Regions from separate parts of the Polycladomyces zharkentensis genome, predicted to be linked through region 2. Evidence: predicted binding sites of a transcription regulator. Region 2 holds the regulator's gene; the other holds the start of a gene.
The links. The regulator LexA, encoded in region 2, represses DNA repair genes until DNA is damaged. The targets are predictions, from matches to a motif close to CGAACATATGTTCG.

Region 1 (12,171 bases), 300 kb from region 2:
TGTGATTCACTGTGTGTTCGCCGGGATTTCCTTTATGCTGATGGACATTCTCGGCGTGAAGGCCGGAATGACGTTCTCCGGTGGATTTATCGACTACCTGCTGTACTGGAACCTGGATACCAAACCGTGGCTGATCATCCCGGTCGGATTGGTGTTCGCGGTCATCTACTACTTCGGGTTCCGCTTTGCCATCCGCAAATGGAACCTCAAAACGCCGGGACGTGAAGATGAGGATGAAGCCGAAGAAGGAAGCAATGCCTCGGCAACGGGTAGCGCCGAATTGGCCCAAGGCGTGCTGGAGTCGCTGGGTGACAAGGAGAACATCACTCACCTGGATGCTTGCATCACCCGGCTGCGTGTCTCCGTGGCTGATCCGCAGAAAGTGGATCAAAATCGGCTGAAAAAACTGGGTGCCTCCGGTGTGTTGGTGATGGGGAACCATTTGCAGGTGATCTTTGGTCCCCGTTCTGAGTTGATCAAGGAACAGATGAAGCAAATCATGGCCGGCAAAAAACCTTCGGAAATCAAAGTGGAAGAAGAGATTTCCGAAGGTGAGAAACAAACGACCGCGACGGTGGAAAATGTGTCGATCGTCGCTCCGATGACCGGTAAGCTGATGCCGATCACCGAAGTGCCGGATCAGGTATTTTCCCAAAAAATGATGGGCGACGGTTTTGCGATCGAACCGACGGAAGGTGTCGTGGTATCCCCGGTTGAAGGGGAAATCGTCAACGTCTTCCCGACCAAGCACGCCATCGGTATCCGTTCCGTGGATGGTCGTGAAATCCTCATCCACGTCGGTATCGATACCGTCAACCTGCAAGGGAAAGGCTTTGAAACCTTTATCTCCGAAGGTGACAAAGTGAAACCGGGACAAAAACTGTTGGAAGTGGATCTGGACTATATCAAGGAAAACGCCACTTCCATCATCACCCCGATCGTGTTCACCAACTTGCAGGAAGGGCAAACGGTCAACCTGAACAAAACCGAAGTTCAATACGGTGAAAAAGATATCGTAACGGTGAAGTAACACGACAGTTTACAACCAAGCGGGAGCCGCATTCCTGATGGAATCGGCTCCCGTTTTTTAAACCATGGATTGTCTCATGCCCAAACTCCTATATTAAAAGTTTGGGTCTGAACTTGCATGATGAATCCAAGTGAAAGTTTCCTTCAAAAATTCCTTTACCCCTTCTGGACCTGTCAAGTGTAAACAAACAGGACGATTGGGTGCTACATGTAATTCGAAATTTAAAAATGGACAACATAAGCGTTCCAGTGAGATAAATTCAGCAATTTTTTTGATCATGGAGGATTCTGCCGGATAACAAACCGCGTATCCGTCAGGAAGTTCATATATCTCCTGCCAATAATTTGATATATAATCCAGAAGTTGCTGATATTTTTCCCTTTGTTCTACGGTCATTGCTGAAGGTACACATGCGATCGGAATACGATCGTTCACATGATCCTCTTCCATGGTAATCCCTCCTAAGTATGAGAAGTTATAATTGAGTATAATACTTAAAGTAAACTTTAAGTCAAAGGAGAAATATATGGGAGATCTTACGATTGGACAGATAGCAAGAAAAGCGAAAGTGAATACTTCTACCATTCGCTATTATGAATCAATTGGATTGCTTCCAAAGCCAAAAAGGGTGAATGGTCAGCGACGTTATTCTGGTGAAATCTTAAATCGGATTCGGTTTATTAAGATCTGTCAACAAGCTGGATTTCGTGTTCGGGAAATCTACTCTTTATTAGAGGGATTTGAAGAGGTCTCTCCTTCTGAGCGATGGCGTACCATGGCAGCGATCAAATGTGCAGAACTGAAGGAGAAAAAGAAACAAATCGATACAATGATTTGCATATTGGAAAAAGGATTAAAATGTCACTGTCTTACTTGGGCTGACTGTTTGATTTATGCAGAACCAGATAGAACAGGTGAGGAATAAAGATTGAAGAAAATCTCTGGAAAAAATAAAGAGATTTTCTTCCTCGATTCCCTTTATTTCCTCTGTTTACTCGAACGGGTTCAAGGGGATGGGGTATGATAGGAGAAAGGAAAGGGGGACTCACGTGGGACTTTTCGGCGGAGGAGACAATGATCGCGGACATATGAAGCAGGTGGCGGAGTTTCTGTTCGAAGGGGAAGAAGTATTGCAGACTTATGGCTTGTTGCTGGATTTTGTCGCGTTGACGAACAAGCGCATTTTGTTTGTCGATAAAACGGCGGTGAGTCGAAGAACAGCCGTCATCTCCATCCCTTACTCCAAAGTGGAGGCGATCTCGATCGAAAAAGGGAAGCTCTGGTCGCTGGCCAACCGGGTCGAGATTCAGACGAAGGGACGGACATACGAGTTGGAGTTTCTCAAAGGAGCGGATGTGATGGGGTTCTACCGGACGCTGGCTCGGATGATCTGTTAGCTGATCAAAAAAGGTTCGTTCCCGAGTATGAAGGGAACGAACCTTTTTGTTTAAAAGTATTCCTGGTAAGGGGTGAGGTCGATCTTCTTTTCTTTCAACGTTTGAATCAGCCATTTGTGATCCCGCTTCGGCGTCGCCTGGATGTATCCGCGGATGATCAGGTCTTCAGTGATGCGGTCGGCGTTTTCCTTCAGCGCCAGCTCGCCGATTTTCCCCGCAATCGTCTGCCGGGCGGTATCCCGGAACAACTTGGGGACCGGACGTACCAAGTCCTCCAGCAGTTCTTTTTGTTCATCCGACCACATGTGCCGCGTTTTTTCGATATAATAAGCTTGCCATTCCAAGATCGACTTGCCGTCTTCCTTGGGCATCCCCTTGAGAAACTTGCGGAACATGAAATAACCGCCGATCGAGAGAAATCCGATCATGATCATGACCCAAATAATAACGGCCCATGTCATCCAAACCGGCATCGTACCACCTCTTTCGCCAACGTCGGTGGTCGGTGTGTCTTTGTTGTCGTCGAACCTCATTATATCCGGACTGTGTGGGGTTGTTCAAGCCGAGCGAGTGGGAAGAATCATTGGATAAGGAGATGTTGGGATGAAGGTGTTGATTGCCTCCGATTCTTTCAAAGGCAGTTTGTCTTCCGCGCAAGTGGTGGAAGCGGGACGTATGGCGGCGGAACGAGTCGATCGACGCATTGAAGTGGAGGGACTGCCGATCGCCGACGGTGGGGAAGGAACGGTGGATTGCGTGTTGCAGGCTGTTGAAGGGAAACGAATCCCGGTGAAGACGGTGGACCCGTTGGGTCGTCCGATCACCGCTGATTTGGCCGTGGTGGGACAAACGGCGATCGTGGAGCTGGCTTCGGCTTCAGGGTTAACGCTGTTGTCTCCCGCGGAGCGCAATCCGTATCAGACGTCTACATACGGGACGGGCTTGTTGATCCGGTATGCACTGGATCTGCCCGAAATCAGGGAGATTTTGGTGGCTGTCGGCGGCAGTGCCACCAATGACGGCGGGCTGGGCATGGCGCAGGCACTCGGACTGACAGCATGGGACAAAAAGGGAAGACCGGTGAAACAGGGCGGTCAACATGTGGGAGAGGTGGCGAAACTGGACACGAGCGGGATGCACCCGCGGTTGAAAGAGGTGAAGATCCGTGTGGCCTGTGATGTGGACAATCCTTTGTACGGGGAAAATGGTGCTTCCCAGGTGTTCGGCCCGCAAAAAGGAGCGACATCCGAGATGGTAAAGATGTTGGATGCGAATCTGCGCCGGTTGTCCGATGTGATACGACACGATTTGGGCGTGGATGTGTCCCGTCTGCCCGGAGGAGGGGCGGCCGGCGGGACGGGTGCGGGATTGGCGGCATTTTGCGGGGCTCGACTGGAACCGGGCATTGAGTTGTTGTTGGATGTATGCCGGTTTGACGAGCGGGTGAAAGAAGTGGATTTGGTCATCACCGGGGAAGGTAGGACGGACCGTCAGACCCTGCGCGGTAAAGCGCCGGTCGGAGTGGCCAAACGGGCGAAGCGGTACGGAAAGCCGGTGATCTGCGTGTCCGGTGCATATGATCCTGCGGTGGCAAAGGAGTTGAGAGCGTGCGGAATCGATGGCGTGTTCAGTCTTTGTCCGGGGCCGACGGATGAGGAAAAGGCGTTTGCGCATGCATCCGAATGGATGGTGTCCACGCTGGAAAACGTATTTGGTTTGTGGTTGGGTGTTGCCGGGTGATTTTGAAAAGCGGATGAGAAACCGGTGATTGGATCATGGGGCCAATGGTGATTCCTTGTTCCGAAAGAAGGGCTTCCCTTTATTGGCCGGCAGTCCGTGGCGTTTTTCGTATTTTCTGTGAAAGTCCTGAGGATTTCACCTGTGTGATATGATGGTGAAGGTTGGGAGCAGCGTTCAGTCTGTTTGGACGAGGTGGTAAACGTGAACCGAAAATGGATTAGGTATATCGGTTTGTGGTTGTGTATCTGGCTCGTGCCTTCATTGGCGGTGGCCCACACGCACCTGAAACAATCGACGCCGGGTGACGGGGAAACGGTGTCGCAACCAGTACAGAAGATCACGTTGGTGTTTGAGGAGCGCATCGAACAGGGAGGGTCGGTGGAACTTCATGACGGAGCCGGGCACACAGTGAAACCCGCTTCCGTGAAGGTTCAAGGGGATACGTTGGAAGCGACGCTGGGATCTGCCTTGCCGGCCGGCCATTACACCGCACAATGGAAAATCATCGGATTGGACGGTCATCCGATGCAAGGGTCGTTTCAGTTCGAGGTGAAGGCGGACCAAACATCAGCCGGTCAAAAACTGTCAAAGGCACCCAATCAACAGCCCGCGCCGCATCACAACCAACATTCCGCTCCGGCGAAAAAATCCGCTTCATCTCCGGTGATTTGGGTGGTGGCCTTACTGGTACTCAGTGCCGCGGTGATAGCGGGCTGGCTGTTCCGGAGGAAGCCGAAAGCATGATCGCATGGGTCCAAACGTTGGCCGAGACGATGGCAGTGACGTGCCTCGCCCTGTTGACGGGCGGGGCGCTTCTTTCACTGGTGGCGGACGAGTACAAACCGATCCTCGTATTTCCTCAGCGGCTGTTTCCCTTTGCCGCTCTGTTAGCGGGGATTGTTTCTTTTGTTCCCGTCCTGCGTCCGGTTCTTTTTTTGGCACCGGATACGGGGTGGATGGAGGCCGTTCGTCTGGGGGTGTTTCACTCGCGTACCGGGCAAGTGTGGCTGGGTTTGTTGGCAGCATCGGTATTACTCGCCCTGCTTCTTCTGGTGCGGAATTTACGCAGCTCCGGATGGACGGCCGGTTGGGCCTTGTGCGGTACATGGATGATGATCCTGATCAAGTCGTGGATGGGCCACGTCGCATCGGTTTCTGGTATCAGTGGTTGGGTTTTGCAATCGGTTCATCTGACCGCGGTATGTGTATGGGCGGGTATATTGATGGTGGTCGGTTTCTTTACTGTTGACACCGTGCGCTGGCTTTCTTTCCTTCGTTGGTTTACACCGACGGCAATCGGTTGCGTAACGGCCGTCATCCTGGCCGGTTGGGGATTGATGGGCATCATTGCTCCCCAGTATGTTGCTTCCTGGGTTTTGCCTTATGGGGAAGCGTTGTTGTTCAAACAATGGACAACGGCGGGAGTTTTGGTCACGGCCGGGGTAAATGGCGGATGGATTCGCCGCAAACTGGCACGGGGGGAAGAGGTGAATCCCCTGCCCTGGATCCGTGCGGAAGCGGTCCTGATTTTGCTGGTGGTGGCGATCACCGCATGGATGAGTCAGGAAGCGGCACCGCACACCGTGGCGGAGACAGTGCAGGCTGTTGGTGTATCCCCGTTGTTTGAAGGATTGTTTCCCGGGAAATGGCATCCCGGTTTACGTGCCGAATGGCAGGGACTTTTCCTCGGGGGATTGTCGATTTTAGTGGCGCTGACGCTTTTGGCGATGATTCCGTTGTTGTACCGCCAGCGACGCTCGGCCTACGGTGCGGTCTGGTTGGCCGGTTTGGCGGCGTGTGCCGGTGTTTTGGGCGTGTTGGTTTGGGCATACGGCGGTTAATCTGTCATGTCACCTGAGCAAGGTGACTTCTTTTTTGTTTATAAAACGTAATAATTACGATTTACAAAAGGAGATTCCTTGTATAAAATGAGATTTGTGCAGTTAAAATCAGTAGTGAATTCGATTTGAGGGGGAGAGAGGGATGAAAGAGAAAATACCGGTCACCGTATTGAGCGGCTATCTGGGATCGGGGAAAACGACGATTCTCAACCATGTTTTGCAAAATCGGCAAGGGCTCAGAGTGGCCGTGATTGTCAATGATATGAGCGAGATCAATGTGGATGCCGGACTGATCGACCGGAGCGGCGCATTGTCCCGGACGGAAGAGAAGTTGGTGGAGATGTCCAACGGGTGCATTTGCTGTACACTGCGGGAGGATTTGTTGCGGGAAGTGGAGCGGTTGGCCAGGCAGGGCCGGTTCGATTACATATTGATTGAGTCGTCAGGGATCAGCGAGCCGGTGCCGGTTGCCCAGACATTCACCTACTTGGATGAGGAACACGGTATTGATCTGTCGTCACTGTGCCGGCTGGACTGTATGGTGACCGTGGTGGATGCGTACCGTTTCTGGCATGATTTCGCTTCGGGCGAGACCTTGTTGGACCGTCAGCAGGCAGTAAGTGAAGAGGATACACGGGATGTGTCCGATTTGTTGATTGACCAGATTGAGTTTTGCGACGTCCTGATCCTCAACAAATGCGATCTGGTGGAGGAGGGGGAATTGCAACGGCTGGAGGCCGTTTTGCGCAAACTGCAACCGCAAGCCAAGCTGATCCGCACTTCTCACGGTCGTATCAACCCGTCGGAAATCCTGAACACAGGCTTGTTTGACCTGGAGCGGGCCAGTCAGGCGGCCGGCTGGATTCAGGAATTGCAAAAAGACAGCCATACTCCCGAAACGGAGGAGTACGGCATTTCTTCTTTCGTCTACCGGCGACGTCGGCCTTTTCATCCTGAACGGTTGGCCCGCTGGATGGAAGAGTGGCCGGAAACGGTCGTTCGCGCCAAAGGCATGATGTGGCTGGCCACGCGCCATGACACCGCCGTGCTGCTTTCGCAGGCGGGACCGTCCATTCAAGTGGGACCGATGGGCCATTGGATTGCCGCCCTGGAGGAAGAGGAGATGGAGAAGGTGTTGGCGGCCGAACCGGAGACGGCACGGCGGTGGCACCCCATTTGGGGAGATCGTGTCACGGAGTTGGTGCTGATCGGGGTAGACATGGATCGGCAACAAGTGGAACGCGAGTTGGATGCATGTTTGTTGACCGATGAGGAAATGCTGTCCGATTGGTCCGCTTTTCCCGATCCGTTGCCGGGTGCGGCAGAGGGGAATGTATCTTTGGCCTGAGCAGTGCCGCATAAGCGAGGTCGCTTCCCGGAAGTCAGCGGATTACAAGCGCACTCCGGCGGCAATGGCGCGTTTGTGCCGAGGGCTGTTCAGGAATTGTGACTGATGCAACCGGCACGATTTCAGCAACTGGCATTTGGCGAGAGGATTCCACAGTGATGCGGAAGTGACGGGCGACCATTGACAGCCGGTGGCTCCGTCACGCTTCTTTTTCCATGTATTCCGGATACTCCAGCAGAAAAGCCTGAACGACGTTTGCGTATTCCTCGTCAGGGATTTCATGCAGGCGTTGTGAGCGAACTTCGAAAAAATAGAGGTCGTCCTCCGGATGGTCCCGGTTGTAGTACAAGGCATACACCCGATTGTCGTGCCGGAAAGTGGCACCCAAAACGGCATGAACCTCTCTGTCTTCCGTCTTCAGTCTCTGGAAGAAAAACGGTTCCACCTGATCCCAGACCGTTTCGGTGTAGGTTTCCCCCGGATAACGCAACCACAGGGTACCATCTTTCCATTCCGCCACAAACAGCTGGGCTTTTTCCTCTTTGGGCCATAACAACAAGAGATGTCGCACGTGCTCGTGGATAAACACATACTGGTGGGGCGTGTCAAATTGGATGTGCAAAGCGATTCCCCCTTTCTGTCCAGGTTGAAACCAAAGTTCGGCGTTCGATTACTGCGGATGCCAATGTCCCAAGCATCCCACATCTTCAGACGTGTGGCGTGTCAATGCAACGGGTTCCACTTCCTCCCCATCCATCTGTCACTTTCGGTTCTCCTCAGGATAATAAATCCCTTCCATCTCCCACAAGTACTCCATATTTGTCAGATGACGAGTGATTTCCTGTTTATTCATCCTTGCAACCGCGATCAATAACGCGTTGATCAGGCTGAGCGGGGCGACGAAGGAGTCGAGGAAAGACGGCGAGTTGCTCGCGGCGATCAGGTATAGATCCGTCGCGTTCGCCAGAGGAGAACGGTGGGAATCGGTAATCGCCAATGTCCTCACCCCGTTCTTCCTAACATATTGCAAGGCTTGAACCGTTCGTGACGTATAGCGGGAAAAGCTGATTCCAATGACCAAATCATTCGAACCCAGTGTGGAAAGTTGTTCATACATCGTATCGGATTCCGTGATCAGCCGGGTGTTTTTCTTCAGCAAATGCAGATAAAACGCCAAGAAGGAACCCAAAGCATGGGAGCTGCGGAACGCGATGATGGTGACGGATTTTGCTTCGTTGATCTGTTGAACCGCTTTGCCGAACATGTCGATGTCCAACATCTGAATGGTTTGTTTCAAATTGGACAGATCATCGGACAAAACTTCATAGGCGATGCGTTGTTCTTCGGAGTACATTTCTTCCGCCATGTCCAGCCGTTCGACCGTTGTGACACGTTTGCGAAGCTGCTCCTGCAAACTGCGTTGCATTTCCGTAAATCCCGCAAATCCGAGGGTGGTGGCGAAGCGGATGACGGTCGCTTCGCCCACGCCTGCTTGTTTGGCCAACTGGGCCGTTGTCAAAAACGGTACGCTGTCCGGGTGTGTCTCGATATAAGCCGCAATTTTCCGTTGTGACTTGCTCATCCGGCTGATATTCTCGCGTATTCTTTGAAAAACGTCTTGCTTGTCGGACAAGGGTAATCCCTACTTTCTCACCAAGCTTTTGACGGCAAGCTCCAATCGTTCCAGTGTTTCATCAATCACTTCGGCGGTATGTGCCGTTGACAGGGAAAAACGATTGAGCGGTTTGATGAAAACCCCCTGGTTTAACAAGTGCGTGTCCAATTTCCTTCGCAAGGACAGATTCGACTCCAGTACATCCTGGATTCGGCGGACAGGCTGATCGGAAAGCACCAGATTGAAAATGCTGCCCACACCGATGGTCTGTGATGCGATCCCGTAGCGGTTCAAGATTTCCTCCATTCCCTTGCGCAATTGCGTTGTGTTTGCTTCCAGTTGCGGATAGACGCCGGATTCTTGAAGAGTTTGGATCGTGGCCAACCCTGCGGTGAGGACAACGGGATGACCGTTATAAGTGCCGCTGTGAAATAAGGGTTGACCCTGACCGAGTGACGGTTGTCGCTGTTCGGTTGTCAGAATGTCCACTCCACCGGCGGGTGAACATATTTCCATCATCTCCCCCCGTCCTCCGACGGCGCCGACAGGAAAACCGCCACCCAACACTTTTCCGAGGGCGGTCAAATCGGGGATTACCCCGTATAATCCCTGGGCTCCCGACAATCCGGTGCGAAACCCGGTCTTCACCTCGTCAAATATCAGTACAATCCCATATTGGTGTGTGAGTTCGCGTAACCGTTTCAGAAAAGTTTCATCCGGTGGAATAAATCCTCCCTGGACGGGTTCCATGATCACAGCGGCGATTTCATGGCGATGTTGATGGAGGATCTCTTCCGTTTGGTCCCATTCATTAAACGGGAGGACCACGGTGTTTTCTGCGTAATAATCCGGCAGAGCGAGGGAATCCAACGTTTTTACCGGACGCTGCTCGCGCTTTCGTTTTTGGGAAGTGACGCTGATCAGCACTTGATCATAACTTCCGTGATAGTGACCTTCAAACTTGGCCAACTTTTTTCTCCCGGTCCACGCCATGGCCAAGCGAATGGCCAGCAATGTGGCTTCCAATCCCGAGTTGGTGAAGCGAACCTTTTCGATCCCGGGGTACAAGTCGACCAATACGCGGGCCATTTCCGCTTCCAGAGGGTGGGGTGTTCCGAAGATCGTGGTACCGATTTGCGAGAATGTATCGTTGATGGCAGCGATGATTCTCTGATCCCCGTGCCCCAAAATGAGCGCTCCGTAACATAGGTTGTAATCAATATATTGATTGCCGTCAACATCGTACAGGTAAGCGCCGGAAGCTGAGTCCATGACGATGGGGTAGGGAGCGAAATATTTGATGTTGGCTGTGACTCCACCCGGTATCCACCGGGCCGCTTCACGGTACATTTGGGCGGAACGAGCAGTCTTGCGGACGAAGGGAGCATCCATTTCCATCATTGTCACCTCATTTGAAATATATACTCCATAATTACGCTCAAATAGGAGTATATATTTCATTTAACGCATTGTCCGTTCATTGTCAAGGAGCAATTTCAGATGCCGAAGGGAAATAGATGGTTGATCAGCTGCGTTTTGATATGTAAATGAAAAAGGCGTGTTTTTCCTCATCGCAATGGAAAACACGCCTTTTTGTGGTTACGTCGTTTGTCTCGGCAAAACGACGATGTATCCGATCATGGGACCGTTGGTTTCGGCGGTGGGATGAGTATGGCAAATCAATTGAAATGTACCGGGTTTGTAGGCCGTAAAGGAGACGCGCGTGATTTGTCCCTGTCTGACATTGCCCCGTACGTTGTATCCTTGGATGGAAAACGGATGTTCTTTGCCGCTGACGCCCCGAATGACCAGATGAACGCGATCCCCCTGGTGAACCACGATCATACCGGGGTCCCACCGGTATGCTTCCAGCTTTTTTCCTTGGTACCGACCTTTGAATTCCCCGGTTACCATATAAAACGTCTTTTCCTGTGATGGCGCAGTCGGTTGACCGGCGGAAGCGTTACGTGCCACAAACGGTGCATTCGTTATATAGACGGCACCCGTCAGGAGCAGGACTGCCACCAAATACAGCCAAAAACGTATTGGTAACATTACCAGACCTCCTTTTGGAAAGGTTATTTTCAATATCACCGGCGGACAAATTTTTCATCCATTTTTATGGAATAAATTGGAGTTTGTATCATGGAATGGGTGGTGCATATAATAAGAACAAACGTTCTGTCGAACGCTCCAAATCGAGGTGGGGAGTTATGGTGGACATCGTACTCCAACAGGCGGTTCGCCGGAACGAACCGGTGGAGATCATTTATATGGACAACCGGGCGGGTACGATCACCCAACGGCAGATACGGATTTACCGGATGACGGCAGAAACGGTCCAAGCTTATTGTTATGAGCGGAAAGCCGTGCGCACCTTCCGGCGGGACCATATTTTGGCTGCACAGAGGGGGGAGCGGCGGCGTGGATCGTGGCAATAAACTGTGGGAGGGCCACCGGATGTTTCTTCCGGAACATGCGGCGTTGTACCGTGAACGAAAACGGGAACGGCATACTCCGCCCGTATTGGACGAACAGCGATGGGAAGAGATCGACCGGTTGGTATCCGAAGCCATGAGGGAAGGTCGGACACTGCGTTGGACCATTTTCCATCCCGAAGGCCCCTATGTCGTCCAAGGCCGCGTCGGCCGGATTCGTCCCGAACACGGATGGATCGAAGTGCGCGGAGCAGGAGACGGGATTCGGGTCCCGCTGAATCGTCTGATCGATGTCGCCCCGGTTGAAGAGTGAAACAAAAGGTCGTCCGTATGGAGAAGGTTTTCGAAAGCGGCGAAACCGTGCTATACTGATGAGTGGATGATGAGGTAACGCTTCCATGCGAACAAGCAGCATGGGACAAACCAGACAGGAGGTTCAAACCATGGCTTCCCATATGCAACCGCGTCCCGAAGAGAACCAAGAAAATGACTTGCTCGACATGATGGTCGGCACGGGTGTTTCTATTGCCTTTTTTATGGGAATCGCCTTGATCGCCGGTGTTATCAGCTATTTCGTCAAGGGATAATGGCCCGCGCGTCGCGGGGGAGAGGGCCGAATCAGGGTGTCGCGCCCTCTGTTTTTGTTGCGCGGCGGGCGGTTGGCAATCCCGAGCGCTTGCGCTATACTTGCAATAGCCGGAAGAAGCGCTTTCGGTTTCTTTCTGCTGTTTGACTGTTTCAAATGAACTGATTATTGGAAGT
Region 2 (12,171 bases):
TTGATCGAAACGGGTCTTTCCGATCTCGGCATCATCGATCCGGAGTGGATCAACAAGGAAAAGATGCAGGAAGAGTCGACCCGGATTTTGAATGCACTGCAAAAAGAAACGTACGACATGCTGTCCCGGTACCGCAAACTGTTTGACGCCTGTTTGCAGGTACTGCTGCAGGAAGAAACGCTTTCCGGAGAGCAATTCCGCATGATGATGAAGGACGCGGTATCGGGACAAGGCCAAGATCGGGTAGAAGGGAAGGAGATGTGCCTTGTCATCGATTCATGAAATCGCAGTGATCGGTGGTGGCACGATGGGCCAGGGGATTGCCGAACTGTTGTCCAAAAAAGGATTTGAGGTGACACTGTTGGAGCAGTCCCCGAAACACGCTGAACAAGCCCGCCATCATATCGAGATCAGCTTGGACAAGCAGCTGGCCAAATGGGGAATTACGGCTGCCGAGAAGAAGGGAATTCTCTCCCGCATTCGGTTCACGACGGATTACGCATCACTGAAAAGTGCCGATTTGGTCATCGAATCGGTCTATGAAGACCTGGATGTGAAAAAGGATGTGTTTGTTCAATGTGACCGGATTTGCCGGCCGGAAGTCATCTTGGCCAGCAATACATCCACTTTGAGTTTAACGGAAATCGCCGCTGCGACCCAACGGCCCGATCGTGTGATCGGCCTTCATTTTGTTCATCCGGTGGCCAAAGTGGACGTGGTGGAGATCGTTCGCGGACTCAAAACATCGCATGAAACGTTTGAGACCATTCGTGACTGGGTCAAGGAGATGGATCTGGTCGGAATCGAAGTCTATGAGTCGCCCGGTTTTGTCACGACCAGGCTGATCATCCTTCTCATCAACGAAGCCATCCACACCCTGATGGAAGGGGTGGCATCCGCCGAGGAGATCGATCTGGCGATGAAACGGGGATACCATTTCCCCATGGGTCCGCTGGAAATGGCCGATCACTTTGGTTTGGATTCCGTACTCGCCGCCATGGAACGTCTTTTCCGCGAGTACGGTGACACCAAATACCGGCCGGCACCGTTGCTCAAAAAGATGGTGCGCGCCGGGCATCTCGGCGTCAAAACAGGGGAAGGCTTTTTCCGCTACAACGAAGACGGAGATCGGTTGGATAGGAAGGATGTCCAATGAAGGTTCTGGTGATCAATTGCGGGAGTTCATCCATTAAGTATCAGTTGTTTGAGATGGAAGACGAGTCGGTTCTGGCCAATGGTTTGGTCGAACGGATCGGTACGGACAGCGCGATTTTGACGCATCGCGTAACCGACCGGGACGAATGGGTGGAAACGGCGGAGATTTTGGATCACAGTGAAGGATTGAACAAAGTGCTCTCTTTGTTGACCGATCCGCAAAAAGGCGTGATCCAAAGTGTTGAGGAGGTTGCCGCTGTCGGCCACCGCGTGGTTCACGGCGGCGAATCTTTTTCTGAATCCGTCGTTATCGACGACGAAGTCATCCGTGAGATCCGGCGCAACGTGGATTTGGCGCCGCTGCACAATCCGCCCAACCTGCTCGGGATTGAAGCGGCACGCCAACATTTGCCCCATGCCCGACATGTGGCGGTATTCGATACGGCGTTCCATCAGACAATGCCGGACTATGCGTTTATGTACCCGCTCCCTCGGGTGCTGTATCAGAAGTACAAGATCCGTCGGTACGGTTTCCACGGTACATCTCATAAATACGTAACATTGCGCGCGGCGGAAGTATTGGGGCGTCCGTTGGAAGAGTTGAAGCTCATTTCGTGCCACATCGGCAACGGGGCCAGCCTCGCGGCCGTTCAACACGGAAAATCCGTGGATACCACCATGGGTATGACCCCGTTGGAAGGATTGATGATGGGAACCCGTTGCGGCAGCATCGACCCAGCCATCGTCCCGTTTGTGATGGCCAAAGAGGAATTGACGTTGGCCGAAGTCAATTCCATGATGAACAAACACAGCGGTCTTTTGGGCGTGTCGGGATTGTCCGCCGATATGCGCGAAATCACCGAAGCGATGTTTGAGGGTAACGATCAGGCCCGTCTTGCGTTGGATATGTATACATATCGCCTGCGCAAGGCGATCGGGGCTTTTGCGGCGGCCATGGACGGCGTGGATGCCATCATTTTCACTGCCGGTGTCGGGGAAAACGCTTCGCTCGTGCGCGAACGCGTCTGCAAGGGGTTGAATTTCCTGGGTGTAGAGTTGGATCGGGAGAAAAATGCCGAACGCTCCAAACAAGAGCGGATCATCAGTACGGAAAACTCCCGGGTGTCCGTGTTGGTCATCCCGACCGACGAGGAATTGATGATTGCGCGTGAGACCAAAAATCTGGTGAAACATTCATGATGAACAAGGGTGGGTCTTTTTCCGATGAAAAAGGCTCACCCTTCTGTCACCCAATACGCCTGTTCATTCCTCCGGTTTGAACCTTCGGTCAACGGTTAACGATTGATGTATACAGACAGTTGCAGTACAATATGGAGCAAACCAGGGGATTTGGAGGAGGAGAACCATGAAACTTTCTGAGCGGGCTCAGCAACTGACCCCTTCGTCCACGCTGGCCATCACCGCTAAAGCGAAAGAACTGAGACAACAAGGACATGACGTTATCGGCCTCGGCGCCGGCGAGCCGGACTTCAATACGCCGGAACACATCTTGAAGGCGGCCGAAGAAGCCATGCGTGCGGGGCACACGAAATACACGGCTTCAGGCGGGATTCCCGAGTTGAAAAAAGCCATCGCCGACAAGTTTCGTCAAGACAACGGTTTGCGTTATGAACCGGATCAGATTGTGGTGACAGTCGGTGCCAAGCATGCACTGTACAACTTGTTTCAGGCCATGTTGGATCCCGGTGACGAAGTGATTATCCCGGCTCCGTACTGGGTCAGCTACATTGAGCAGGTGAAGTTGGCCGGAGGCGTTCCGGTGATCGTGGAAGGGACTGAGGAACAACGATTCAAAATCACGCCGGGGCAACTGCGCGCCGCGATCACCGATCGGACACGCGCGTTTCTGATCAACAGTCCTTCCAATCCGACCGGAATGGTCTATACGGCGGAGGAGCTGCGGGCGCTCGGTGAAGTGTGCCTTGAACACGATGTGGCGATCATCTCCGACGAAATTTATCAACACCTGATTTACGGTGAAGAAAAACATGTGAGCATCGCCAGCCTGGGGCCGGACTTCTACCGGAATACCATTGTCATCAACGGTGTATCCAAAACTTACTCGATGACCGGTTGGCGGATTGGTTATGCCGCTGGAGATGCCCGTATCATCAAAGCGATGACGGGATTGGCCAGCCACAGCACCTCCAACCCCACCTCCATCGCTCAATATGCGGCGATTGCCGCGTTGACCGGTACGCAGGAACCGGTGGACACCATGCGGGCCGCCTTCAAGGAACGCCGCGATTTCGTGGTGAAACGTCTGTCCGAGATCCCCGGGTTCCGCATCTTGCCACCGCAAGGAGCATTTTATGCGTTCGTCAATGTGCGTGCGGCCACGGATGCTTCACCCTTCGAGAATGTGGATGCATGGGTGAAAGCCTTGTTGGACGAAGAAAAAGTGGCGGTTGTACCCGGATCGGGATTCGGATCTCCCGATCATATCCGCATCTCGTATGCGACATCCATGGAACAACTGGAAAAAGCGCTGGACCGGATTCAACGTTTCGTTGAAAAGTATCAATAAACAAAAATCAGACTGCCGAGCATGGTCGGTAGTCTGATTTTTGTTTAGCAAATGAACGCCATGATTGCTCCTCGTCAAGAAATTTTTGTTCAGAAACAAACCTTGGCTCTCCTACGTGGGGTTTTGTGTTCATTTTTGATCCGGTGACCCCAGCGGGGTTTGTCTTTGGTTTCGTTCGCAGACCGGAGTGAAATTTCTCCCGATGTGCTTGGCGCACACTTTTGTTGGCGGCATCCTGTTAAAATATGGATTCCGCGTCTCGTGGAAGAACCCGTACGCGTTTCAGATAATCGGTGACTCTCCGATCATCGTCATATGGATAGGGGAATCCAAAATGCAGCGCCACCTCAATCGCGGTCTCCCTAAAGAGATCACACATCACAAAAAGGGACTGCCAAATATTATCGTATTCGCCATCAGGGAATGTTTGGACGAATGCTTTCCAACGCTTCGGATCAAGATACTTCTCGAAATACTTGCCAAACTTTCCTGTATCGACGGAAAAGCCTGTTTGAGTACCAATATACCAACTCAACATCGCGTTAAGCGCATCCCGTGCAGGACGATCGTACATGTACTTCACATATGGAAGCTCCTTGCGCCACAATCCTTTGGCGATGTTTGTTGTAATCCACCAAAATTCGTTGCAACAGTCCTGAAACTCTTTTTCAGCAGGAGGTGCAGGGACACCATCTTTGTCACTTGCCGGTGGCAACGGTTCCAATATTCCGTCCTTATCCAGCAGAAGCAAACTGGTGCTTTCCAAACGCAATTCGGATATATTGTCAGCGGGATAAAACGTGAGATCGATCCGATTCCCATCCGTGAACAACATCAGAAATGCAAAGCTGCCATCGTTAGGATCTGGTGGCGGGAAAACTTTTTCATCGGGCGTTTGCATCATGATCAATTCTCCGAAGGTATTGATCCAACTGCGGTCTTGGACAAAATCATCCACGGAGGATACGATATACATGATGTCGTAGTCTTGAAACAGATCGCGGGGCGCATTCGGATTGGCGCGTGATCCGTTCAATATGACCGCGCGGATCCGTTTATCATCATTCGCAAAATTCAGTATCAAATCGAGCATTTCCTTTTCACTTCTCATTGTTCTCCCCCCCATTCAATCTCTTTTGTTTTTGGATTGTAGCATATTCCGTGATCCCGCCCAAGAGCGGTTCTGGCTGTCTTCATCCAAGACGGTTTTTGAGATGTTCCGATTAAGGGGTTGAATTGAAATGCGTAAAATTTCGTTTTTGCTATGTTTCTGTGTGCTGTTGCTCGGGTTAGTGGGTTGCAGTGAAATGCCTGCAAGAAAACCCATTGCAATTGTGATTCAAAAAACGAATGGATACAAAACAACGATTGATGAAACGAAGATCGTTGAAAAGGTAATGACGATTGTAGAGAACGTCAATTGGAAAGAAGGAACAAATCCGTCAATGTCCAGAAAAGAGGATGCCCGTTTCCAAGTGAATTACGAGAACAAGGAGAAAGAGACGTATCTTGTTTGGTTTGGCAAATACGGAAATGCTGAATTCATAAGGGTTTCTGCAAAAGGATCTACGTATGGAACATTGATGAAAGCGGATCAAGCGAAGCAGTTAAGAGAAATTTTATTCTGTTATTCCGCATGGGTAGACCGGTTGATTTGTTGGCGAAACACGGTTTCAAACTTCCGCAAGACCGATTCGGGAATTGCGGTTTGATGATTTATCGGGAGCAGCGGAAGCTGTTGTTCGGCTATTGTAACGTATGAACATGTGTTGAACCAAATGAGAAGGGGAAAAGCGCAAGGTGTGAATCGTCCGTGGCAACAGGAGCTTTGCTGTCATCCATCAGTTATCAACGGAAAGAAATTATTCCCTGCATTGCCCATGCTGTGGGCATTTGTAGTGGGAGGGCTGATTTGTGTCATCGGACAGCTAATGATGGACGGTTGAAGCTTCCCCCGCATACACCGCCAGCATGAATTTCTGCGATCGTGTTTCGTTTTTGTACAAGAACCCCGCATGTTTATACGGGGTTCTTGTTCCGGTGGATACGTAATGGTCGCAATTACGTCGGTTGCCCTTTCCCTTTTTGATTCAATACTTACGGATGTTGAAGTTATCTTGCAGCAGGGACCAGTTCCTGGGGAAATCCTCGCCCAGAACCCAATAGCCGATCCCCCGAAGCCGATACTCCTTGATCAAGTTGAATTTGGCTTGGGCACTCTGTGCGTTTTCAAACCAGACCACGTGTTTTTTGCCCCGTTGATCCGTGTAGAAAAAGTACGGAGCTTGATCTCGGTTATTGTATTGGATTTTCAGCGACTTCATGTGAGCAAAAGTCTCGGCTTCCTGCGGCGACACCCGTTTAGCCGGGGGGCCGCCTTTTTTGTATGGCAGGGTCCAGTCATAACCGTACAGCGGCGCTCCCATGATGATCTTTTCCCGAGGGATCTTGGAAACGGCATAATTCACGACTTTACGAACCTGAGGGATCGGAGAAACGGCCATGGGAGGTCCGCCGGTCCAACCCCATTCATAGGTCATCAAAATGACAAAATCCGCTATTTTTCCATGGAAGGCATAATCATGGGCACCATGCCAAGGACCAGCCTGTTTGTCACTGGATTTTGGAGCCAGGGCGGTGGATACCGGATAGCCTTCCTTTTTGATCTGTGGCACGAATCTCGCCAAAAATCCATTGTACAGCTGCCGATCTTTTTCGCGGATGTGTTCAAAGTCTATGTTTAAGGCACGGTATCCCTTTTGCTTCATGACACGGATTACGTTTTGAATCAGCCGTTGAGACGCCGTGGGGTCCGTAAAGATCCGGTGAGCGATATCCGGCTGGAAATTTCCATTAGCGAAGTTGGTGATCACCAACATCGGGACTGCACGGTTCCGTTTGGCGGCTGACAAGGGGATCGCATCATTTAAAGGAATCAAATCTCCATTGGGTTGAACGCGGTAACTGAAAAAACCGATGTAAGTCAAGTTCCGACCGGCTTCATTGACATCGGAAACTGCTTGCACGGGGTTGACCGGTTCCAAAAAGCCAATGGACTCAATGCGGGGTTTGGATGCGTTGGTTGGGAGGTTATGATCCCCTCTTTTGTCAGGGAGTATCCTGCCTCTGCTCTCCATGGGCACTGTTTCCGGATGAGCAGCCTGATTGCTCAGCTGCTTGGGACGAGGATTTGCTTCCCTGCTTTGTTTGGTTGGATTGCATCCCGCCAAAAGTAGGACCAATGCGATGAAGATCAGATAACCTTTTCTCATCTTTATCACCCATTTTGGTTTGTTCAAATATCAGGCTTTTCTTATTCTCGTCTTTTTATTCACGGTTGCTGATGTGTTGTTGGGGTGGGTGATTCTCCAGGGCAGACATCCTTTTTGGAGACAATGGTCCACTCTTACCCTTCGTTCCATAAGGGTATCATTACAAATCTCAGAGTTGGCTACTGTGTACCGGAGAAGGATTTCCCTTTTGTGTGATCGAAAATGTTCATTCATTTTTCATTTGCGATACAAGGAGGTGAAAATAATGAAACCCCGGTGTTATCTTGTAGTCGCCAACGCTCCTGAACAATTGAAGCTAAGAGAAGCAAATGCTTTATTTAATGATTATATCGGGGACAAAAAAAGAGGTCATTGTGTGTATCACGATCATTTTGTGGACCGTCCCGGAGGAGTTGCATTTTTTGCAATCGAGAATGAGGAGCAAAAGGAGCATCTTGCACATGATTTGAATGGATGGAAACTGGAGATCCATCCACTTACGGAGTCGAGGTCCGCAGCCGGTTTTGTGTATCAGCTGGATTATACGAGTACCAATTATGCGGGTATTCCATTGGAGAAACTCATAAAGCGGATCAAGGAAGCCGAAAAAGCAGGAATTGATCCTTTAGACGCGTAGTGGTGTTCTTGCATCAATGTTGTAAATTGACAGGAGAAAACTGAGGCTGCAACAATGACAAACCCAGCGTTATTTCCGCTGGGTTTGTTGATGGCCTCAGTCACTTCTCTGTTTCTCAATGAATTTCCCGGAATACCCCGATTACTTTCCCCAAAATACTGACACTTGTCAGGCGGATCGGTTCCATCTCGTCGTTTTCCGGTTGCAGGCGGATATGATCCTTTTCTTTGTAGAAGCGTTTTACGGTGGCTTCCCCGTCATGGGTCATCGCCACGACGATATCCCCGTTTTCGGCGGTGTTCTGCTGACGCACCACCACATGGTCACCGTCGAGAATACCGGCGTTGATCATACTGTTGCCGTGAACGGACAAGACAAACGCCCGTTCTGCATTGCCGACCAGGCGACGAGGGAGAGGGAGGTATTCTTCCACATTTTCGATGGCAGTGATCGGTTCCCCCGCGGTGACTTTCCCGACCAGCGGTACCAATACGGTGTCAGAGGAGCGGACCGTTTCCTCCGGATCACCGCGATCCAATAGTTCAATGGCCCGCGGTTTGGTGGGATCGCGTCGAATGAACCCCTTCTTTTCCAAACGGGCAAGATGACCATGTACCGTCGAGCTGGACGCCAAGCCCACTGCTTCTCCGATTTCGCGAACAGACGGTGGATATCCCCTCTCTTTGACCGATTTCTTTATGTAGTCCAAGATTGCCTTTTGCCGCGAGGAGAGTCGCGTTGTCATCACCCTCAACTCCTAGTCGATGATGTTTCCCATTTTCTCCAGTATACACGAATCTGCTCCAAAGAACAAACATCAGTTCCCCGGAATATGTGTTCCGGAAAACATGCCTCCACGATTGACATACTTCCCTTTAGTGATACCTCTGGAGTGGTAAGTCTGATGCTTCGACAATATCGCCCCTTCGGATTGCCTCCTGTTATAGAGTAAAAAAAGCCCCAGATAACCGGGGATGACCGCCGAGATTTATGGGCAAGGGAAGCGAAAAATGGAAAAAATGATCCGTCTGGGGATTGTCATGGACATGAAGAAAACCCCGTTGAAGACAAGTAACCGAATGCTCCTTCGTGACACACCAAGAAGGCAACCGACAAACGATCCCAATGTGGTACGGACTATCACCACTTTGCCCACAAGAGCATTAGCGGTACTTCGGACAGATTGTTGGGTAGCGATCGGGACACGACCACCGACGCGTACACCGTTGCTGACTGAGTGAATCTAACGTTTACTGGTGCATGGCAAACACATGAAGAAGACACCTCCTTCACTGTATATATCATTCTGTGAAGGAGGATGAGAGAGAGTAAGAGCAAGCATATGCCCCACCATACCGAATTCTGCTTCCGGCCATGATGATTCACTTATCCTTCATATGGACCCCTTTTGAATGTTATACTATGTTGGCCGATTCGCAGTTAACGTTGGCGGCAAGATGATACGAATAGGCGGCACTGGCGCTGTACACCATGACAACCCCGATGGCCAGCAGTAACAGAATTGCCGTGACGATCACGTAATCCGGGGTGGAAGGTGTCGCGTATTATAATGACTCCAAAGCTACCAATGCGCAAGCTGCGGTCCGGGCATTGGAATCCTTTGATCAGCCGATCGCGTGGATCGGAGAAGGAACCAGGCTTTTCTTTGAAGACCGGCTTGGTAAATGGATGGGGTGAACAAACCAATGATTCAGGCAGCGATTTTGTTTTTTCTTGCCGGTTTGGCGGAAATAGGCGGAGGATACCTGATCTGGCTTTGGTTACGGGAGGGAAAGCCGTTTTACTGGGGAATGGTTGGCGGGCTTACCTTGGCCTTGTACGGGGTAATCGCCACTTTTCAATCTTTCCCTTCCTTTGGGCGGGTTTACGCTGCTTACGGGGGAGTGTTCATTGTTATGTCCGTTTTGTGGGGATGGGTCATCGATAAGAAGACCCCCGATTTTTATGACTGGATTGGAGCAGGGATCTGCTTGATTGGGGTGTCCGTGATGCTGTGGGGACCGCGGAGCTAGGGGAAATACTTTGCCGGCTCGGTATTTTTTCTTTCTACCCCCTTTTCATCCATGTGTTTTTCGCTTGTTACAAGTTCCAATATCTATGATATGATGTAGAAGAAGTGGGAATTAATGCAATCTTTCTGCTGTCATGATTTCAACAAACCGTATAATATTACATACAGGTTTGCATAACAAACCACAAAGATGATCCATATGCACCGCAGACTCATTTCTTTCCTCCTAACAGCCAAACGATCCACATATGCTTCCCAAGGAGACGATGCTACCGTCCCACCACAGTTACAAGGATCCAAACAATTGGAATATCGTGATGGTGCTTATTTCTACCGGGATATCTATTTCGGTATGGAGAGGTTTACAGGGATGGAAACGGTATATCATTTGGACCAACCCGTATGGGCTATGAGCTATGGGGGAGGAGTGCTCAACATCAGCGATCGGGAACAGATTCGTTCCATCTATGCATTCTTGCGAGAAGCATTGCGCTTGGGATCGGAGGAGGCGCCTTATCGGGGGCCGGACATCTGGAAAAATGGGTCGCTTATCTATCTGAACCAATGGGAGGGAACACTGGATCGCTTTCATGGATATGAGGAAATCCGCCTGAAAGATACAAAAGTGTATGAATTGCGATATCAGGGTGGTTTTATATAGAGCGAGCGGGAAAACCCAGCCCTTTAGGGTTGGGATGAGAAGCGAGCGTCGGACGCGGGAAGGCTTCCTCTCTCACAAGTCTGACATTGTTTCAATTCCCTTCTGATCCATGCTGATGAAGAATCACAATCCACGGGCTGATGCCGGTTGGAGGATGCCGGTTCAATTCACGGCTTACAAGACAACCGACAAGCAGGTGATCACGGTCGATCCTCACAACACGTCACAGGCATGCTCCAAATGTGGTCAGAGCGTAAAGGAGACATGAAAAAAACGTATCTATCGTTGCCCATGCGGATATGTGGCAGGCAGAGAGGTCAATGCCGCAGAAATCCTCCGATTGGGATACGTTCCTGGGCAGAAATACGGACAATCAGAACCGACCCTTTTCCAAGATTGGACGAAGCCTTCGCGGATGGATGTGGGTTGCCATGCCGGATGAAGCGAGAAGCCCACGGCGACCGAAGGGAGTGCCTCCGGTACTTTAGCCGTGCGGAGCAAGTCACTGAGATAAGCCGGGAAAGAGGTCGATGTTGAGTGGGGAAGTGGATCATACCGGCAGTGTTTGTCCTGTTGTGGAGCAGCGGCGCCATTTTTGTGGAGTGGGGATTGCAAGACGCTTCGCCGATGGCTTTTCTGTCGTTGCGTCATATATGGGCCATGGTACCGATGTGGGGGATATCCCTATGTTTGCGTCCCGCTTGGCCGAGGGATCGATCGGAGTGGCGGGATGTGATCATCACCGGTTTGACGATGCAAGTTGGATATCAGTTGTTTTTCTTCTTGGCTTTGGATGCAGACGTATCCCCCGGCTTATTGTCCATCGTTCTCGGTGCCCAACCGCTGCTGACAGCTGCATTATCCCGGGAATCCGTGGTGATGGAAACAGGGAGGCCGTTTTACGGGAAATTGAGGTTTTAAACGGTTGATACAAAAACAACGCTTTGCCGCCACCTGCCCAAGAAATGAAATCCATTTGTTGCGTCCGCCCTGCCCGATAACCCCTATTGACTGATTGCAGCATGTATCATAAGATTATACATAAAGAATTTTATATTTTGAAAATGGAGAAAAATAAGAGAGCACAAGGTTGTGTTGTCTTAAGTCTCCCATCCATCCAAAAAGGAGGTACCTCCATGTTATTGAAGAAGTCGTTGGCCGCGGGAATATGTTTATTGTTCTTGACTGCCACCCTGGCGTACGGGTTGATGCCGCCCTCTCTCCAGCGGGTTGAAGCGGCCGGCTCTTGGGTGCAAGTCTGGAGTGACGAATTTAACGGCAATAGCGTTGATGGTTCCAAGTGGAATTTTGAAACCGGCCCCGGTCCCAATAACGAACTCCAACTATACACGACCAACAACGTTTATTTCGAAAATGATCCCAACAATGCCGGGAACAAATATTTGGTCATCCAAGCCAAACGGGAAGACAAGGTTTACAATGGCCGAACCTTTAACTATACCTCCGCCAGACTGAATACCCAAGGCAAATTTGATTTCAAATACGGCAAAATCGAAATAAGAGCACAACTCCCTCGGGGACAAGGCATGTGGCCCGCATTTTGGATGTTGGGGAGCGACTATGGCCAAGTGGGTTGGCCCAATTGCGGCGAATTGGACATCATGGAATATGTGGGCAAAACCCCCGCCACTGTTTACGGAACTCTGCATGGTCCCGGTTACAACGGTTCAACGGGAATCGGCGCCTATCATGATACGCCTGACACCATCAGCACACAATTCCATACATATACGGTGGAATGGGAACCCAACGTGATTCGGTGGTATGTGGATGGCCAACTGTACCAAGTGCGGACGCCACACGATCTGGACGGGCGCAAGTGGGTCTTTGACCATCATTTCTTCA

Region 1: JQC72_RS07385 (WYL domain-containing protein) is a predicted target of LexA. The motif match lies at 11,141-11,154, and genes of this name have one in related genera.

Annotation. Positions count from the first base shown of each region.
Region 1 covers NZ_JAFHAP010000008.1:11,464-23,634, forward strand. The annotation lists gene ptsG (glucose-specific PTS transporter subunit IIBC) at 1-1,030, shown strand, start outside; gene JQC72_RS07325 (hypothetical protein) at 1,124-1,480, opposite strand; gene JQC72_RS07330 (MerR family transcriptional regulator) at 1,557-1,955, shown strand; gene JQC72_RS07335 (PH domain-containing protein) at 2,080-2,427, shown strand; gene JQC72_RS07340 (DUF2621 family protein) at 2,478-2,900, opposite strand; gene JQC72_RS07345 (glycerate kinase) at 3,031-4,167, shown strand; gene JQC72_RS07350 (copper resistance CopC family protein) at 4,369-4,911, shown strand; gene JQC72_RS07355 (CopD family protein) at 4,908-6,008, shown strand; gene JQC72_RS07360 (GTP-binding protein) at 6,151-7,356, shown strand; gene JQC72_RS07365 (hypothetical protein) at 7,556-7,978, opposite strand; gene JQC72_RS07370 (MurR/RpiR family transcriptional regulator) at 8,117-8,989, opposite strand; gene JQC72_RS07375 (aspartate aminotransferase family protein) at 8,999-10,372, opposite strand; gene JQC72_RS07380 (cupredoxin domain-containing protein) at 10,571-11,026, opposite strand; gene JQC72_RS07385 (WYL domain-containing protein) at 11,185-11,412, shown strand; gene JQC72_RS07390 (YolD-like family protein) at 11,432-11,722, shown strand; gene JQC72_RS07395 (hypothetical protein) at 11,853-11,996, shown strand.
Region 2 covers NZ_JAFHAP010000008.1:309,418-321,588, reverse strand. The annotation lists gene JQC72_RS08735 (AAA family ATPase) at 1-282, shown strand, start outside; gene JQC72_RS08730 (3-hydroxyacyl-CoA dehydrogenase family protein) at 266-1,156, shown strand; gene JQC72_RS08725 (acetate/propionate family kinase) at 1,153-2,355, shown strand; gene JQC72_RS08720 (pyridoxal phosphate-dependent aminotransferase) at 2,522-3,703, shown strand; gene JQC72_RS08715 (aminoglycoside 6-adenylyltransferase) at 3,942-4,814, opposite strand; gene JQC72_RS08710 (YhfM domain-containing protein) at 4,945-5,415, shown strand; gene JQC72_RS16870 (SpoVA/SpoVAEb family sporulation membrane protein) at 5,584-5,649, shown strand; gene JQC72_RS08700 (glycosyl hydrolase family 18 protein) at 5,794-6,975, opposite strand; gene JQC72_RS08695 (hypothetical protein) at 7,241-7,612, shown strand; gene lexA (transcriptional repressor LexA) at 7,728-8,357, opposite strand; gene JQC72_RS08685 (YnfA family protein) at 9,319-9,645, shown strand; gene JQC72_RS08680 (DUF5680 domain-containing protein) at 9,949-10,305, shown strand; gene JQC72_RS16865 (zinc ribbon domain-containing protein) at 10,415-10,573, shown strand; gene JQC72_RS08670 (EamA family transporter) at 10,843-11,226, shown strand; gene JQC72_RS08665 (family 16 glycosylhydrolase) at 11,442-12,171, shown strand, end outside.